4 regions of the Streptomyces sp. NPDC017940 genome follow, and region 4 is predicted to be linked to each of the others. Evidence: riboswitches for the same ligand, from Rfam matches in the RefSeq annotation. Region 4 holds a riboswitch; each other region holds the start of a gene.
What was found. Region 4 has a riboswitch for cobalamin ahead of ACH4DX_RS20480 (energy-coupling factor ABC transporter permease). Riboswitches for the same ligand answer to the same signal wherever they lie in the genome.

Region 1 (4,202 bases), on a different contig from region 4:
CAGGGTGTGCCAGGACTGGTCCGCCCGCTCGGTCAGGGAGGTGCGGGCGAGGGCGTCCTCGACCGCCCGGTCGTCCTCGGGGGTGCCGCCCGACCACGGCCTGCGGTGCGGGATCCGGCCGAGCGCCACCACGTCCCGTACGGTCAGCTCGACCTGTGTCGTGGCGTGCTGGTCGACCACCGCGAGGCGGCGGGCCGTCGTCCTGCGGCCGAGGCGCGGCAGCGGTACGCCGTCCAGCGTGACCACGCCCGTCGCGGGCGCGAGGACCCCCGAGAGCAGGCGCAGCAGCGTGGACTTGCCGGAACCGTTCGGGCCGAGGAGGCCCACCGTGCTGCCCGGCCGGGGCGCGAGGGTGATGCCGTCGACGATCAGACAGCCGCCCGCCCGGTGCGCGACCCGCTCCGCCGCGAGCCCCACCGGTGCGGCAACCTCCGCGGACGCGGAAGCCTCCGTGAGCGCAGCAACCCCCGTCCCCCCAACCCCCTCCCCGCACCCCGTCACGCGCCCCTCCTCGTCCGGTACAGCACGACCACGAACGCCGGTACGCCGATCAGTGATGTCACCACGCCCACCGGCACCTCCTGCGGGTCGAGGACCGTGCGGGCCAGGGTGTCCACCCAGATCAGGAAGATCGCGCCCGCGAGTGCCGTCACCGGCAGCAGCCGGGGGTGCCCCGCGCCCGCGACCGCCCGGGCCGCGTGCGGCAGGACCAGGCCCACGAAGCCGATCGCCCCGGCGCTGCTGACCAGGACCGCCGTCAGGAGTGCCGTCGTACAGAGCAGGACGACACGCACCCGGCCCACCCGTACGCCGAGGGTCGCCGCCGCGTCCTGGCCGAACGCGAAGGCGTCCAGGGTCCTCGCGTGCGGCAGGAGGACGGTGAGCGCGACGAGGAGGACCGCGGCGCACAGCCACACGTCCGTCCAGCCCGCTCCGCTGAGGGAGCCGAGGAGCCAGAACAGGACGCCGCGCGTCGTCTCCGCGTCGGCGGCCGTCAGGACGACGAAGGAGGTCAGGGAGGAGAAGAGCTGCATCGCCGCGACGCCGGACAGGACCACGCGGTCGATGGTGTCGCCCAGGGTGTGGCTGAGGAGGAGGACCAGGGCGAAGGAGAGTACGGCGCCGATGAAGGCGCCCGCGGACACCGTCAGGACTCCCCCGCCGACCCCGAGGACCACCACGGCCACGGCACCGGTGGACGCGCCGGAGGAGACACCGAGGACGAACGGGTCCGCGAGCGGGTTGCGGAGCAGCGCCTGGAGCACCGCCCCGCACACCGCGAGGCCCGCCCCGCACACCGCGGCGAGGACCGTGCGCGGCATCCGCAGGTTCCACACGATGCCGTCGCGGATCGGCGTCAGCTCCGGCTCGCCCCAGCCGAGGTGCGCCGCCACCGCCGACCACACGTCCGGTACGGAGATGTCGGCCGGGCCGATGGTGACGGCCGCCGCGAGGGAAAGGAACAGCGCCGCGAGCCCGGCGAGCCAGAGGAGGACCACCCGCGGCCCCGCGCCGCCCCGCGACCGGACACGCGGCGGCTCGGCGGAACGCCTCACCGCCCGCTCACTTCGCCAGGCCGAACCGGCGCAGTCCCGCCGCGACCTGTTCGATGCCGTCGACGGTGCGGATCGTCGGGTTGAGCGCCTGGCCGCTGAGCAGGACGTACCGCTTCTTCTTCACGGCCGTGAGGTTCTTCGTGGCCGGGTTGGACTCCAGGAACTCGATCTTCTGGCGGGCGCTCTCCGCGGACTGGGACCTGCGGGTGAGGTCGCCGACGACCAGGACGTCGGGGTCGCGGTCGGCGACGGTCTCCCAGTTGATCTGGGGCCACTCCTCGCGGGTGTCGGCGAAGGCGTTCTTCGCGCCGAGCTCGCGGGTGATGATGCCGGGCGCGCCGCAGCAGCCCGCGATGTAGGGGGCCTCGGAGTTGGCGAACCAGTACATGAGGGTGGTGTCGGAGGCGTCAATGGACCTGCTCGCCCGCGCGGTGCGCGACTTCAGGTCCGCGATCAGCTTCTCGCCCCGCCCGCGTACGTCGAAGACCCGCGCGAGGTCGCGGATCTCGCCGTACACGGTGTCCATGGTGAGGGTCTTGGTACGGGTGCCGTCGTCGTCGCCCGCGTTGTCCTTGCCCGCGCAGTCGGTGGGCGAGACGTAGACGGGCACACCGAGGTCGGTGAACTTGGCGCGGTCGGCGACGCCGCCCTTGCCGACCGTGTAGAGGAACGACGCGCTGACGAAGTCGGGTTCCTCGTCGAGCACCTTCTCCAGCGACGGATAGCGGTCCGCGAGCCGCGGGACCTTGGCGTTGTCCTTCCGCAGGCCCTTCAGGACAGGGTCCGTCCAGGTGCCGGTGCCGGCCATGCGGTCGGCGAGGCCGAGGGAGAGCAGGATCTCGGTGGAGCCCTGGTCGAGGGAGACGGCGCGCCGGGGCGGCGCGGGCACCTCGGTCCTCTCGCCGCACGCGGTGAGGGTGAGCGGGTAGCCGGGCGGCGCCTTGTCCGACCGCTTCGCGGACGAGCCGCCGCCGCACGCGGTGAGCAGGACGAGTCCGGCGCTCAGCAGGGCGGCACCGGCACGTGTACGGATACGACGAGTACGTGGACGGGAACGCGTGCGGGTGCGAGTGCGCGTACGCGTACGGGTGCGGGTGCGGGTGCGAACTGTACGGCGGACGATCGTGGACACACGTCTTCCCGAGTCTCAGGGCTCATGCGCGGAGCCTGGTCTGCGAAACCCCGCCGCCCGTGCGGACGGCGGTGCCAGCAGGTCTTCGGACTCGGGTTCGTCCGGGCGGGGCCGCCTTCCCAGGGGTACGGGCCCCCAGTGGCCGCTGGCCTCGCCCGTCCCCCTCACCGCTGCGCGTCAGTTCCGGTCTCGCACCGGATTCCCCGACCCTGGTACGGGTACGACTGGCGTCCGCAAGCTATCACCCCGGGCGGACGTCATGGCTGGTCGGGGCGGGGCTCCCCGGCGTAGGTGCCGAAGGACCACTTGTTGCCCTCGGGGTCCGCGACGCTGAACTCACGGCTGCCGTACGGCCGTTCCTGGAGCTCGCGGACCACCTTCACCCCGGCTTCGGTGAGCCTGCGGTAGAGGTCGTCGACGTGGGCGGTGACGACGTACGCGCTGAACGTGCCCGGCGCCGTGCACCACTCGGCCGCCGCCGGATCGTAGCTGCCGAACATGACACCGCCGCCCTCGGGCCAGTCGAGCTGGGCGTGGGCGACGCGGCCCGCGTCCTCGAACACGGCGGTGCGCAGGAACCCGACCGTGCCGACGAGGAAGTCGATCAGGGCGGGGGCGTCATGGGCCTGGAAGGCCGGCCAGACGTCGGGGGCGCGACGGTTCGCCGTCTTGGATGTGCTGGGTGCGTTCTGGGTGCTTTCGTCGGTGTTCATGGGTCCAAGTCTTCGCCGCCGCCGTGCGCCCCGGCTTGGATATTCCGGCACTCCTCCGCCAGCCAAGCGGTGGGGCTCGCGTCTGTGTACTGGCGGAAGTCCCGTACCAGGTGGGAGTGGTCGTAGTACCCGCAGTCGGCGGCGATCCCGGCGAGGTCGGGGCGCGCGCCCGCGGCGACGGCGCGCACGGCGGCCGTCTTGGCGTGCTGGAAGCGCATCAGGCGGGCGGCCTGCTTGGGGGTGACGCCGGTCTCGGCGCGGAACAGCGCGGACAGGCGGCGCTCGCTGAGCGCGACGTGGGCGGACAGGCCGCGCAGGGTGCCCGCGCCCCGGTGCCTGGCGAGCCACGACCAGGCTTCGGTGATCTCGGGCCGTACCGCGCCGGTGCGCCCGGCGGCGGCCGTGCGGCGGGCCAGGTAGGCGTTCAGGAGGGCGAAGCGGCCCTCCCAGGAATCCAGTTCGCAGAGGCGTTCGCGGACGTCGGCGGCCATGCGGCCGAGGACGTCGGCGCCCTCGACGACCATCGGGCCCGCGAGTTCGGCTGCGGGCAGGCCGAGCAGGGCGCGGGCCGCGAGCGGGTGCACGGCCAGCTGGATGCCGGACTCGTGCTCGGGCTGGACGACGTAGGCGGGGCTCTGGTGCAGGCCGCCGACGACGATGTCGGTGCGCGCGGCGTCGGGTCCCGTCGCCTCGCCGGGGGTGCGGCCGGTGACGACGGGGCCGTCCAGGGAGAAGATCAGCGTCAGGTACGGGGACGGCAGACCGCGGTGGAGTGCGGTGCCGCCGCCCTGTCTGCGGTAG
Region 2 (4,202 bases), on a different contig from region 4:
GGTGCCCGGCCGGGTCATGCCGCCGCCTCCTGCCGTGACCGGTCCCTGCGCAGCAGCCACAGGAAGAACGGGCCGCCGGTGAGCGCAGTGAGCACGCCCACCGGGATGTCCTGCGGTGCCGCGACCGTACGCGCGGCGATGTCGGCGAGGACCAGGAACACCGCGCCCGTCAGCGCGGCCACCGGGAGCAGCGCCCGGTGCGCGGCCCCCACCAGCATGCGGGCCGCGTGCGGCACCATCAGGCCGACGAAGCCGATGGCCCCGCTCTGCGCGACGAGCACCCCGGTCACCAGGGAGGCCAGGGCGAAGACGCCCGCGCGGAACCGGGCCGTGTTCAGACCGAGGACGGTGGCGCCCTCCTCGCCGACCAGGAGCAGGTCGAGGGGCCTGGCGAGCGCGAGCAGGAGGCCCGTACCGACCGTGAGGACGACCAGCGGCAGCGCGAGCGTGTCCCAGCGGGCGCTGCCCAGGCCGCCGAGCGTCCAGTACAGGACCTCCTTGAGGTGGTCGGCGCGGGCGGAGACCACCAGGATCAGGCTGGTCAGCGCGGCCAGGACGTAGGAGACGGCGACGCCCGCGAGGATCAGGCGGTTCGTGGTGAAGCCGCCGCCGGGATCCCGGGCGAGGGTGTACACGAGGAGCAGTGCGAGGAAGGCGCCCACGAAGGACGCCGCCGGGATCGTCACCGTCGTGGCCAGGCCCGCGCCCACGCCGAGCACGATCACCGCGACCGCCGCGGCCGAGGCGCCCGAGGAGATGCCGAGCAGGAAGGGGTCCGCCAGGGGGTTGCGGACCAGAGCCTGGAGGGTGGTGCCGACCACGGCGAGGCCCGCGCCCACGGCTGCGCCGAGCAGGACCCGTGGGAGGCGGACGTCGAGGACGATCGTGCGGTACGGGGACGGGTCCTCCGCCCGGCCCGTGAGGATGTGGAAGACGTCCGCGGGCGGGATCTTCACCGAGCCCCACATCAGCGCGGCGAGGCCTGCGGCCACCAGGGCGAGGACCAGGGCGGCCATGACGGCGCCGTACGCCAGTCCGGTGCGGGGAGGCCTCCCCTCGGACGGGGCGGCGTCCCGCCGGTCGGCCCGCCGGTCGGCCCGTCGCTCGGCCCGTCGCTCGGCCTTGGGCTTCGTCCTCGAACGCCGGGCGGTCTGCCCGGTCCCCGGAACGGCCTGACCGGTCCCCGCAACGGGCTGACCCGTCCCCGGAACGGCCTGACCGGCCCCCGGCGCGGGCCTCGCGGTGCCCGCGGAGCGAAGCCCCCTCACCGCAGCTGCTCCGCCAGCTTCCGCACCGCCCCGGGTGCCCGCACCCCGAGCACCACGTCCGACAGCGGCAGCACCGCGAACCGCTTGTTCCTGACGGCGGGGACGTCCTTGAGGGCAGGGTCGTCGAGGAGGCGCTTCTTCTTCTGGGCGACGGTCGTGGCGCCGTAGTCGTAGATGACGATCACCTCGGGGCGGCGGTCCACGACGGTCTCCCAGGAGGCGTCGCCGAAGGGCTTGTCGAGGTCGGACATGACGTTGCGGCCGCCCGCGCGCTCGATGATGTCGTTCCCGATGCCGCGCCCGCCCGCGGTGAACGCCGTCTTGTCGCCGCTGTCGTACACGAAGACCGCGGGCGGCTTGCCGTCCTCGGCGGACCGGGCGGACTCCTTCGCGGTGGCGGCCAGTTCTGCCTCGGCGGCACGGATCCACTTCTCGGCCCGGTCGCGGACGCCGAAGGTGGCGCCGACCTCGCGCACCTCGCGGTAGAGGTCGTCCATCGTGACGGACTTCCCGGCGCAGCCCTCGATGTTGAGGCGGGACTTGATGCCGGACTTGGCGAGGGCCTCGCGCGAGCGCCCCTCGCCCGCCGTGAAGGCGCTGGCGTAACCGCCGTACACCATGTCGGGGTTGGCGGCGAGCAGCTTCTCGTAGGAGGGGTACTCCTTGGCGAGCACCGGGCGGGACTCGTAGGCCTTCTCGTACTCGGGCAGGATCTTGTCGTCGAGGTAGGCGGTCCCGGCGATGCGGTCCTTCAGGCCGAGCGCGAGGAGGATCTCCGTCACGTGCTGGTTCATGGTGACGGCGCGCTTCGGGGGAGCCGCGTACGTGGTCTTCTGGCCGCAGTTGGTGACGGTGTACGGGAATCCGGCGGCGGACGCCCCGGCCTTCCCCTCGGTGTCGGGGCCGGAGTCCGACGAGGAGCACGCGGCCAGGGGGATCAGCATCGCCGCGGCGGTCAGGGCGTGCGTGAGCGGGCGGGTACGGCGCGAGAGCATGGCGGCGCGGCCTCCTCCAGGGGATTTCCGCGTCCCCTGCGTCAAGTGGGAGAGGGCGGCAGGTCAGTTCCTGGCTCACGGTCCGCGCGGGCGCGGGCCGGTCACAGTGGCGGGACCGCGCCGGATTCGCACCGGCTTCCTGGGTCCTGCCGCCTCAAGGGTCGTGCTCAGTATGCCGGTACGACCCGGACCTCCTCCTCGGTGACCTCCCCCTCGACGATCCGGAACGAGCGGAACTGGAAGGGGCCCGCGTCGTCGGTGTCCGCGGTGGAGACCAGGACGTAGTGCGCGCCGGGCTCGTTGGCGTAGGAGATGTCGGTGCGGGAGGGGTAGGCCTCGGTCGCGGTGTGCGAGTGGTAGATGACCACCGGGTCCTCGTCGCGGTCGTCGAGGTCGCGGTACAGCTTGAGCAGATCGGCGGAGTCGAACTCGTAGAACGTGGGCGAGCGGGCCGCGTTCAGCATCGGGACGAACCGCTCGGGGCGGTCGGTGCCCGCGGGGCCCGCGAGGACGCCGCAGGCCTCGTCGGGGTGGTCCTCGCGCGCGTGCGCGACGATCTGGTCGTGGAGGGCCTGGGTGATGGTCAGCATGTCGGCCAGGATAAGCAGCAGGGCGGCCCCGTACCGAAGTGTGGTACGGGGCCGCCCGCATGCTGGACGTACGGAGTGCGACGGCGGGGTCAGTCCTTGTTGGGCTTCGCGCCGCTCTCAGCGGCGGGACCGCCGTGCTCGCGCTTCTTGAAGGCCGCGGCCCCCGGGTTGCGGCTCTTCAGGACCAGGTAGGACACGCCCAGGATCGCGGCCCAGACCGGGGCGCAGTACAGCGAGATCCTGGCGTCCTTGTCGACGCCCATCATCACGATGACCATGCCGATGAAGGCGAGCGCGAACCAGCTGGTGTACGGGGCGCCCGGCGCGCGGAAGCTGGACTGCGGCAGGACGCCGCGGTCGGCCTTGCGGCGGTAGTTGATCTGGGAGACCAGGATCATGATCCAGGCCCACATGCCGGAGATGGTGGCGAAGGAGACGACGTAGTTGAACGCCTCGCCCGGCCACTGGTAGTTGATCCACACGCCGACGAGCATCAGCGCGGCGGACGCGGTGGTGCCGACGAGCGGCAGGCCGTTCTTGGTGAGCTTGGTGAAGAACTTCGGGCCCTGGCCGTTGAGCGCGAGGTCGCGCAGCATGCGGCCGGTGGAGTACATGCCCGAGTTGCAGGAGGAGAGCGCGGCGGTCAGGACCACGAAGTTCACGATCGCGGCGCCGACGCCGAGGCCCATCTTCTCGAAGGCGGCGACGAACGGGGAGACGCCGGGCTGGAAGTGCGTCCACGGCACGACCGACAGGATCATGATGAGCGCGCCGACGTAGAAGACGGCGATGCGCCACGGCACGGTGTTGATCGCCTTGGGCAGGGTCTTCTTCGGGTCCTTGGACTCGCCCGCGGTGACGCCGACCAGCTCCACGGCGAGGAAGGCGAACATCACGATCTGGAGGGTCATCAGCGTGTTGCCGATGCCGTTGGGGAAGAAGCCGCCGTTGTCCCACAGGTGCGAGACGGAGGCGGTGTCACCGGCGTCGGAGAAGCCGATGGTGAGGATGCCGGCGCAGATCAGGATCATGCCGATGATGGCGGTGACCTTGACCATGGAGAACCAGAACTCCAGCTCGCCGAAGAGCTTCACGGAGATCAGGTTGGCGCCGTACAGGATGACGGTGAAGATCAGGGCGTAGCCCCATTGGGGAATGGAGTCATGGGTCCAGTACTGCATGTACTGGGCCGCCGCCGTGACTTCCGTGATGCCGGTGACGACCCAGAAGAGCCAGTACGTCCAGCCGGTCACGAACCCGAAGAAGGGGCCGACGAACTCGCGGGCGTACTCCGAGAACGAACCCGAGACGGGGCGGTACATCAAGAGCTCGCCGAGCGCGCGCATGAT
Region 3 (4,202 bases), on a different contig from region 4:
AGGCCGTGGGGCGGGGTGCGGTGCCGTCATGCCGGGGTCCCCCGCGCCGCCGGTACCGACGGTGCTCCCGGCGGCACGAAGGGCAGACCCGGGGGCGCGCCCGACTCGATCAGACGCAGCAGCGCCGCGGTGTCGGCGTGCTCCTCGACGAGGTCGCCGAGCAGGTCGAGCTGCTGCTCGCGCAGCGCCTCGAAGCAGGTGTCGGGGGCGGGCACGAAGCGGCGGCCCGCGGCGCGGGCGACCTCGGTGAGGAAGCGGCGCCGGAACGCGTCGCTCTCCAGCGAGCCGTGCCAGTGCGTGCCCCACACCGCGCCGACCCGGCACCCGTCGAGGAAGGGCTCACCGCCGAGGACGTCGGCGACGCCGTGGTGGATCTCGTACCCCTCGACGGGTGCGCCGAGCGCCTCACCGACGGGGCGCGCGAGGGTCTTCTCGCGTCGGAAGGTGACGCGTACGGGCAGCAGCCCGAGCCCCTCGACGGACCCGGCGCGCGATTCCACGTCGTCCTCGATGTGTTCGCCGAGGACCTGGAAGCCGCCGCAGATCCCGAGGACTGGGCGGCCCTCGGCGGCCCTGCGCGCGAGCGCGTCCGCGAGGCCGCGCTCGCGCAGCCACCGCAGGGCGCCCACGGTGCCGCGGGTCCCGGGCACGACGACGAGGTCGGCGTCGATCAGCTCATCGGCGCGGTCCACGAAGCGCACGACGACGCCCGGTTCGGCGGCGAGCGCGTCGACGTCGGTGAAGTTGGACATCAGCGGTACGGCGCACACCGCGACGCGCAGCACGTCCTCGCCGTGCGGCGGCGCCACGACGGACTCACGCACCGCCCCGCGCAGCGACACCCGCAGGCCGTCCTCCTCGTCGATGCCGAGCCCGTGCCGGAAGGGCAGCACCCCGAACGTGGGCCGCCCGGTCAGGCCCCGCAGCATGGCGAGGCCGGGTTCGAGCAGCGACACGTCACCGCGGAACTTGTTCACGAGGAAACCGGCGACGAGTTCCTGGTCGGCGGGCGCCAGCAGCGCCACGGTGCCGAAGAAGGACGCGAAGACGCCACCGCGGTCGATGTCGCCGACCACCACCACGGGGAAGCGCGCGGCGCGCGCGATGCCCATGTTCACGATGTCGGTGCGCCGCAGATTGATCTCGGCGGGACTGCCCGCGCCCTCACAGATCACGGCGTCATAGGTGCCCCGAAGCTGCTCCAGGCATCCCACGACGGTGTCGAGCAGGGCCTGTTGCCGCCCGCCGTGATAGCCGCGCGCGCTCATCTCGCCGACGGGCCTGCCCATGAGCACGACCTGGCTCGAACGGTCGCTGCCCGGCTTGAGCAGCACGGGGTTCATCAGCGCGGACGGCTCGACGCGCGCCGCCTGCGCCTGCATGGCCTGCGCCCGGCCGATCTCGGCGCCCTCGCGGGTGACGAAGGAGTTGAGCGACATGTTCTGCGCCTTGAACGGCGCGACGGAGATCCCCTCGCGCGTCAGCCACCGGCAGATGCCCGCGGTCACGACGCTCTTGCCCGCGTCGGATGTGGTCCCCGCGACGAGCAGCCCTCCACTCATGTACGACCTCCGCGGCCCGGCAGCGCTGTGGCAGTTCCCGGCGCCGGGTGCCGCCGGGCCACTCGTGTGCCCCGGGCGGCCGTGCGGGCGCCCCGGGCGAGGTCGGCGGCCGCGGCGACGCCGAGGGCGAGCAGGGAGACCCGCCGGGACAGGCGCACGGCCCGCTCGATGTCCGTCACGGCGACGGGACGCCCGCCGCCGTTCAGGACCGGCCGGTGCTCGACCCTTCCCGCGTACGAGAGCGTCCCCCCGAGCCGCACGCCGAGCGCCCCCGCGAAGGAGGCCTCGACGACACCGGCGTTGGGGCTCGGGTGGGCTGCGGCGTCGTCCCGCCAGGCGCGTGCCGCAGCGCCGGGGGAGCCGCCCGCGACCACCGCGAGCACACCGGTGAGCCGGGCGCCCGGCCAGCCGAGGACGTCGTCGAGGCGGGCGGAGGCCCAGCCGTAGCGGCGGTACCTGGGCGACTTGTGCCCGACCATGGCGTCGAGGGTGTTGACCGCGCGGAACCCGAGCAGCCCCGGCACGCCCGCGGCGGCGCCCCACACCAGCGCCCCCACCACGGCGTCCGAGGTGTTCTCGGCGACGGACTCCACGACGGCACGGGCGATCCCGTCCGCGTCCAGGGCCTCGGGGTCGCGCCCGCACAGGTGCGGCAGCCGCTCCCGCGCCACGTCGATGTCCCCGGCGGCCAGGGCGCCCGCGACGGCACGGGCCTCCCGGCCGAGCGAGGTCCCACCGACGACGGCCCAGGTCGCGGCGGCCGTCAGCCCGACGGATGCGGCACGGGAGCGGCGTACAGCGAAGGAAGCGAGCGCACCGGCGCCCGCCGCGCCCCCGGCGCACACCACCGTGTGCAGCGCGCCCCAGCCGCGGTGGTCGCGCCACAGCAGGCGTTCGACGGCCGCTGCCGCGCGCCCGAACGCGGCGACCGGGTGGCCGCGGCGCGGGTCGCCGAGCAACAGGTCACCGAGGAGGCCCGCGGCGGCGCCGTACGCGAAGTCGCGATCGGCCCGCACGGCTCAGGCCGCCGCTGCGTACGGCGGTACGGTCGACGACACCCGTCGGGGCAGGGGAGGGGGAACCGGCAACGGGCGGCCGCGCATGACGACATGTCCTCACTCAGGGTGTCCGCGCCCTGGTTCGACGAGACCGGCGGTGAGAGTTCCTGGCTCCCGGGGACCGTGTTCGGTCACCCGGTGACAGTGGCGGGACCGCGCCGGACTCGCACCGGCTTCCTCTCCTGCCGCCGTAAATTGGCTTCGGCAGTTCACCACGGCCCGCGACGCCCGTCAACTCGCTGTTGACCTGCGGTGGGAGAGTGTGCGGAGGTCCACACGAGGCCTGCGGGCCGGGGCCGGTTCGAGGCTAGGCACGCCGGGAGACCCTCCGTACGCTTGCCGGTGTCAGGCCTCCGTGAGGGCGGCTCGCGGGGGTGAGAGGGTATCGAGCTTGAGCGAGTCGCGATGCGACTCGGAACGCGGAAGAGCCACGAGGGCGGCCGTGATGGCCGCCCCCGTGGCGGGTGGAGCGAGTGTCCGGCAACCGGTGCGCGGGAGCAGGGTGTGCCGTTGTCAGACGACGATCAGATAGATCCCGTACGCCACCGCCGCGGCGCACAGTGCGAAGCACGCGTACGCCCCGACCTGCGCCGGGAGCGCGGCGGTGCCCGTGCCCGAGGTTCGGGCCTCGCGGGCCTGTTCCTGCTTGGAGAGGGCTACGACGCCGAGGGTGAACAGGCCCACGAGGGCGACGGTCACCAGGAGGCTGACTCCGAAGACGGAGGCGAGGGCTGCCCAGTCGATCTTCATGCTGCTTCTTCCTTAGACCGTGGCGGGCCGGGCGGGGTCCGCCATGGCCGTGGCGGACGCGGACGAGTGCGACACCGGGACGTCGGCCGAGAACGGCGCGGTGTCCTCGATCGCGAGGGGGGTGCCCGCCGGGGGCGGCGAGACGGCCGCGATGGCGGTGGTCACGACGCCCGCGGGCTCGGCGGGCGTGCCGATCTCGTCGGCTGTGACGTTCGTGTGGTCGACCGGCTGGCGGCGCGACAGGACCCAGATGACGGCGGAGCCGCCGACGAGCAGCGCGGCCGTGGCGGCGATGCCCCACGTGCCCTGCTTGGTGAGCAGCTCGGCGCCCGCGCCGACCAGACCGGCGGCCGGGAGCGTCAGACCCCACGCCACGAACATCCGCGTCGCGGTGGACCAGCGGACCACCCCGCCCTTGCGGCCGAGGCCCGCGCCCATCACGGCGCCGGAGCAGACCTGGGTGGTGGAGAGCGAGAAACCGATGTGCGAGGAGGCCAGGATGGCCGTCGCGGCGGACGTCTGCGCCGCGAAGCCCTGCTTCGGGGCCAGCTCGGTGAGGCCCTTGCCCATGGTGCGGATGATGCGCCAGCCGCCCAGGTAGGTGCCGAGCGCGATGGCGACACCGGCCGAGACGATGACCCACATGGGCGGGTTGGCGCCCGGGTTGAGCACACCGCCGGTGATCAGGGCCAGCGTGATGATGCCCATGGTCTTCTGCGCGTCGTTCGTGCCGTGGGCGAGCGAGACGAGGCCCGCGGAGGCGATCTGGCCCGCGCGGTAGCCCTTGGCGGTGGACTTCTCGTCGGTGCGGCTGCTGATGCGGTACGTCAGG
Region 4 (4,202 bases):
ACGGCACGGTCACCTACGACCTGGCGTTCGGCGGGAACTTCTACGCGTTCGTGCACCTCGACGCGCTGGGCCTGCCGTTCGACCGCGCCCGCAAGAACGAGCTGCTCGCGGCCGGACTCTCCCTCATGGAGGCGGTCAACGCGTCCCCCGGACGCCCCGTCCACCCCGAGCGGCCCGACATCGCCGGGCTCAAGCACGTCTATCTGGCCGCCCCCGGCTCCGACGCCCGGCACTCCCGGCACGCCATGGCGATCCACCCCGGCTGGTTCGACAGGTCCCCGTGCGGCACCGGCACCTCCGCGCGGATGGCGCAGCTGCACGCCCGCGGCGAGCTGCCCCTGAACCAGGACTTCGTCAACGAGTCCTTCATCGGCACCCGGTTCACCGGCCGCCTCACCGGGACGACCGAGGTCGCCGGGGTGCCGGCCGTCGTACCGCGCATCACGGGCCGCGCCTGGATCACCGGCACCGCCCAGTACTTCCTCGACCCCGACGACCCCTTCCCCGGAGGTTTCCTCCTGTGACCGCGACCGTGGCCCTGGTGGAATCACGCAACCCGGCCGACCCCGAAGACCTTCTCGTCCAGACCCCCGCCCCGGGGGCGTTCGCCGCCGTCGACACCGTCGAGCGCGCCCGCGACGCACAGCCCGGCCGGCACCGCGAGGGTGCCGCGGCCCGCTCCGCCGCGCTCACCGCTGTCGCCGCCGCCGTCGAGGCGGCCGCCGGTGAACTCGCCGACCTCGCCGTGCGCGAAGTGGGCAAGCCCGTCACCGAGGCCCGCGCCGAGGTCGCCCGTACCGCCGCGATCCGGCGGTACTACGCCCAGGCGCCCTACGAGCCGACCGGTACCGTCCACGACCCGGCCGCCGGGACCGGGCCGCTGCTCACCCGACGCCGCCCGCACGGGGTCGCCGGGCTCGTCACCCCCCACTAAGGAGTCAGGACACGGCCCCCGCGAACAGGGCCGCGCCGCCCTGGAGTTCTCTACCTCCGAGCGCACCTACACCCTGGGCCCGGCACGCGAGGCGGACCTGACACAGGAGCCCGGTAAGGCAACGTGACATTGTACGCTGGTGATCCCCTCGGCCACGGGGACGCGGGGCACGAAGGGAACACCACGGGCATGGGGCACCTCAAGCAGCGCAACCTCATCACCACCCGGGAGCGCCTGCGCGACCAGGTGGCACACGCCCTGCGCGCCGCGCTGATCTCCGGCGAACTCCAGCCCGGGCAGGTGTACTCCGCGCCCGGCCTCGCCGAGGACTTCGGCATCTCCGCGACGCCCGTGCGCGAGGCCATGCTCGACCTCGCCCGCGAGGGCTTGGTCGAGCCCGTCAGGAACAAGGGTTTCCGCGTCACCGAGGTCGACGAACGCGACCTCGACCAGTACTCGGAGATCCGCATGCTCATCGAGGTGCCGATGGTCGGCAGGATCACGCGCAGCGCCGCCCGCGAGGACCTGAGGGCGCTGCGACCGGTCGCCGAGGAGATCGTACGGGCCGCCCGCGAGCACGACCTCATCGGCTATCTGGAGGCCGACCGCCGCTTCCACCTCTCGCTGCTCGCCCTCGGCGGCAACGACCGGCTCGTGGAGACCGTCGGTGATCTGCGCAAGCGCTCCCGTCTGTACGGCCTGACCGCCCTGGACGAGGGCGACCGTCTGATCCCGTCCGCCGAGGAGCACATCGAACTGCTCGACCTGATGATCGCGGGCGAGGCCAAGCGGGCCGAGAAGTGCATGCTGCGGCACCTGGGACATGTGCGCTCCCTATGGGCCAAGGACGCGGTCCGCCGCTGAACCCGCCGAGCCCCTCGCACCCGTCGAGCCCGCCGAGTCCGCAGCATCCCCCGAACCCGGCGGACACGGCGTGACCAGGGGCGTACGCGAAGCTGACGCGCGCGTGCGCGCACCCCTACTGCCACCGGCTCGCAGTTGTCAGACGTCTCTGTCGCGCACTAATGTCACCACGCCTTGGTGAACGGGAAATCGGTGTGATGCCGGTGCGGCCCTCGCCACTGTGATCGGGAAGTCCGGCTCCAGCCTCACGGCAGCCACTGGGCGCACACGCGCCCGGGAAGGCGGAGCCGGTCGGTACGACCCGTCAGCCAGGAGACCGGCCAAGGCGCGTTGTCCATCCACGAGGTGCTGGAGAGGGTCTGCTGAGCCATGCACATAGCCGAGGGTTTCCTCCCACCGGCGCACGCGATCGCCTGGGGCGTAGCGTCCGCGCCGTTCGTCGTCCACGGAGTCCGCTCGCTCACCCGTGAGGTCAAGGAACACCCGGAGAGCACACTGCTCCTGGGGGCCTCCGGTGCCTTCACGTTCGTTCTGTCCGCCCTGAAGATTCCGTCCGTGACGGGCAGTTGCTCGCATCCGACGGGAACGGGCCTCGGGGCCATCCTGTTCCGGCCGCCGATCATGGCGTTGCTCGGCACCATCACGCTGCTCTTCCAGGCCCTGCTGCTCGCCCACGGCGGGCTCACCACCCTGGGCGCCAACGTCTTCTCGATGGCGATCGTCGGGCCCTGGGCCGGATACGCCGCCTACAAACTCCTCAAACGGTACGAAGTGCCGCTCATGGTCGCCGTGTTCTCCGGTGCGTTCGTCGCCGACCTGTCGACGTACTGCGTCACCAGTGTCCAGCTCTCCCTGGCCTTCCCCGACCCGGGCAGCGGCTTCCTCGGCGCCCTCGGCAAGTTCGGCGGCATCTTCGCCGTGACACAGCTTCCCCTCGCCGTCAGCGAGGGCCTGCTCACCGTCCTGGTGATGCGCCTGCTCGTGCAGTCCAGCAAGGGCGACCTGACGCGGCTCGGCGTGCTCGTGCAGAGCAAGCAGCAGGGGTTGCGTACGGATCGGTACGGGACCTCCGAGAAGCCGGTGATGATGGAAAAGCCGGAGAAGCCGGAGAAGCCGATGACGTCCGAGAGCCCGGAGAATCCGGTGAACCCGGAGAACCCGGAGATCTCGGCGAAGTCCGAGACGGGGGCGAGCGCCTGATGAACCGGAACACGAAGATCAATATTCTGCTCGTCGTCATCGTCGTCGCCCTCGCGGTGCTGCCCCTGGCCCTCGGTCTCGGCGACCACAAGGACGAGCCGTTCGCGGGCGCCGACGCCCAGGCGGAGACGGCGATCACCGAGATCGAGCCGGACTACGAGCCGTGGTTCACACCGCTGTACGAACCGCCGTCCGGCGAGGTCGAGTCCGCGCTCTTCGCCCTCCAGGCAGCCATCGGCGCGGGTGTGCTCGCGTACTACTTCGGGCTGCGCAGGGGCCGCCGCCAGGGCGCCGAGCGCGCGCCGGCACAGGAGGCCGCCCCCGCGGGGAGCGCCACCGAAGCGGAGGACGCCCGTCCCCGGACCGAGCGGGTCTGACCCGGAGTGCTCCCCATCGACGCGGCGGCGCACAGCAGTCGCTGGCGCCGCCGCCACCCCGTGGACAAGGCCGTCCTCGGCCTCGGCCTCACGGTCCTCGCCATCTCCCTGCCGCCCTGGCCGGGCGCCGCCCTCGTGCTTGCCGTCGCGCTCACGCTGCTGCTCGGCCCGGCGGGCGTGGGGGCCCGCCAACTGTGGCGCGCCTACCGCGTACCGCTCGCGTTCTGCGTCACCGGCGCCCTGACCCTGCTCGTGCAGATCGGCGGGCCCGGAGGGGTCGTCACGTTCGCCGACGGCGGCCCCGCACGGGCGGGCGGCCTGCTCCTGCGGACGTCGGCGGCCTCGCTCGGCGTGCTGCTCTTCGCGTTCACCACACCGATGTCGGACCTGCTGCCCCGCCTGGTCGGGGCGGGCGTGCCGGCGCCGGTGGTGGACGTCGCCCTGGTGACGTACCGGATGAGCTTCATGCTCCTGGACTCCATGAGCCGCGTCCGGCAGGCCCAGGCCGCCCGGCTCGGCCACACCACCCGGGCAGCGGCCTGGCGCTCCCTCGCCGGTCTCGGCGCCACCGCGTTCGTGCGCGCCTTCGACCGGGCGAGCAGGCTCCAGGCCGGGCTCGCCGGACGCGGCTACGACGGGACGCTGCGCGTGCTCGTGCCCGAGGTCCGCGTCTCGCGGGGCTTCGTGGTGGCGAGCGCGGCGCTCCTCACCGGCGTGGTGGCCCTCACCCTCGTACTGGAAAGGTTTCTGCCATGAGCGAGCCGGGCGCCGCTCCGCACGGGGCTGCCCCGCCCCTGGTCGCGCTGCGCGGCGCGTCCTACGCGTAC

Region 1: linked by a shared signal. The riboswitch ahead of ACH4DX_RS03970 (ABC transporter substrate-binding protein) and the one ahead of ACH4DX_RS20480 (energy-coupling factor ABC transporter permease) in region 4 are both predicted to bind cobalamin.
Region 2: linked by a shared signal. The riboswitch ahead of ACH4DX_RS00580 (ABC transporter substrate-binding protein) and the one ahead of ACH4DX_RS20480 (energy-coupling factor ABC transporter permease) in region 4 are both predicted to bind cobalamin.
Region 3: linked by a shared signal. The riboswitch ahead of ACH4DX_RS05825 (cobalamin biosynthesis protein) and the one ahead of ACH4DX_RS20480 (energy-coupling factor ABC transporter permease) in region 4 are both predicted to bind cobalamin.

What each region holds. Positions count from the first base shown of each region.
Region 1 is NZ_JBIRHJ010000001.1:950,875-955,076, reverse strand. Features, by position in the region: gene ACH4DX_RS03980 (ABC transporter ATP-binding protein) at 1-417, opposite strand, end outside; gene ACH4DX_RS03975 (FecCD family ABC transporter permease) at 498-1,556, opposite strand; gene ACH4DX_RS03970 (ABC transporter substrate-binding protein) at 1,564-2,589, opposite strand; cobalamin riboswitch at 2,747-2,932, opposite strand; gene ACH4DX_RS03965 (VOC family protein) at 2,946-3,401, opposite strand; gene ACH4DX_RS03960 (helix-turn-helix domain-containing protein) at 3,398-4,202, opposite strand, start outside.
Region 2 is NZ_JBIRHJ010000001.1:146,826-151,027, reverse strand. Features, by position in the region: gene ACH4DX_RS00590 (ABC transporter ATP-binding protein) at 1-18, opposite strand, end outside; gene ACH4DX_RS00585 (FecCD family ABC transporter permease) at 15-1,016, opposite strand; gene ACH4DX_RS00580 (ABC transporter substrate-binding protein) at 1,265-2,263, opposite strand; cobalamin riboswitch at 2,307-2,445, opposite strand; gene ACH4DX_RS00575 (Mov34/MPN/PAD-1 family protein) at 2,431-2,853, opposite strand; gene ACH4DX_RS00570 (amino acid permease) at 2,943-4,202, opposite strand, start outside.
Region 3 is NZ_JBIRHJ010000001.1:1,377,947-1,382,148, forward strand. Features, by position in the region: gene ACH4DX_RS05820 (cobyric acid synthase) at 27-1,562, opposite strand; gene ACH4DX_RS05825 (cobalamin biosynthesis protein) at 1,559-2,578, opposite strand; cobalamin riboswitch at 2,705-2,838, opposite strand; gene ACH4DX_RS05830 (hypothetical protein) at 3,134-3,370, opposite strand; gene ACH4DX_RS05835 (anion permease) at 3,383-4,202, opposite strand, start outside.
Region 4 is NZ_JBIRHJ010000005.1:536,791-540,992, reverse strand. Features, by position in the region: gene ACH4DX_RS20495 (proline racemase family protein) at 1-524, shown strand, start outside; partial or broken gene ACH4DX_RS20490 (aldehyde dehydrogenase family protein) at 533-928, shown strand; gene ACH4DX_RS20485 (GntR family transcriptional regulator) at 1,124-1,798, shown strand; cobalamin riboswitch at 1,957-2,138, shown strand; partial or broken gene ACH4DX_RS20480 (energy-coupling factor ABC transporter permease) at 2,168-2,836, shown strand; gene ACH4DX_RS20475 (energy-coupling factor ABC transporter substrate-binding protein) at 2,998-3,375, shown strand; gene cbiQ (cobalt ECF transporter T component CbiQ) at 3,382-4,131, shown strand; gene ACH4DX_RS20465 (energy-coupling factor ABC transporter ATP-binding protein) at 4,128-4,202, shown strand, end outside.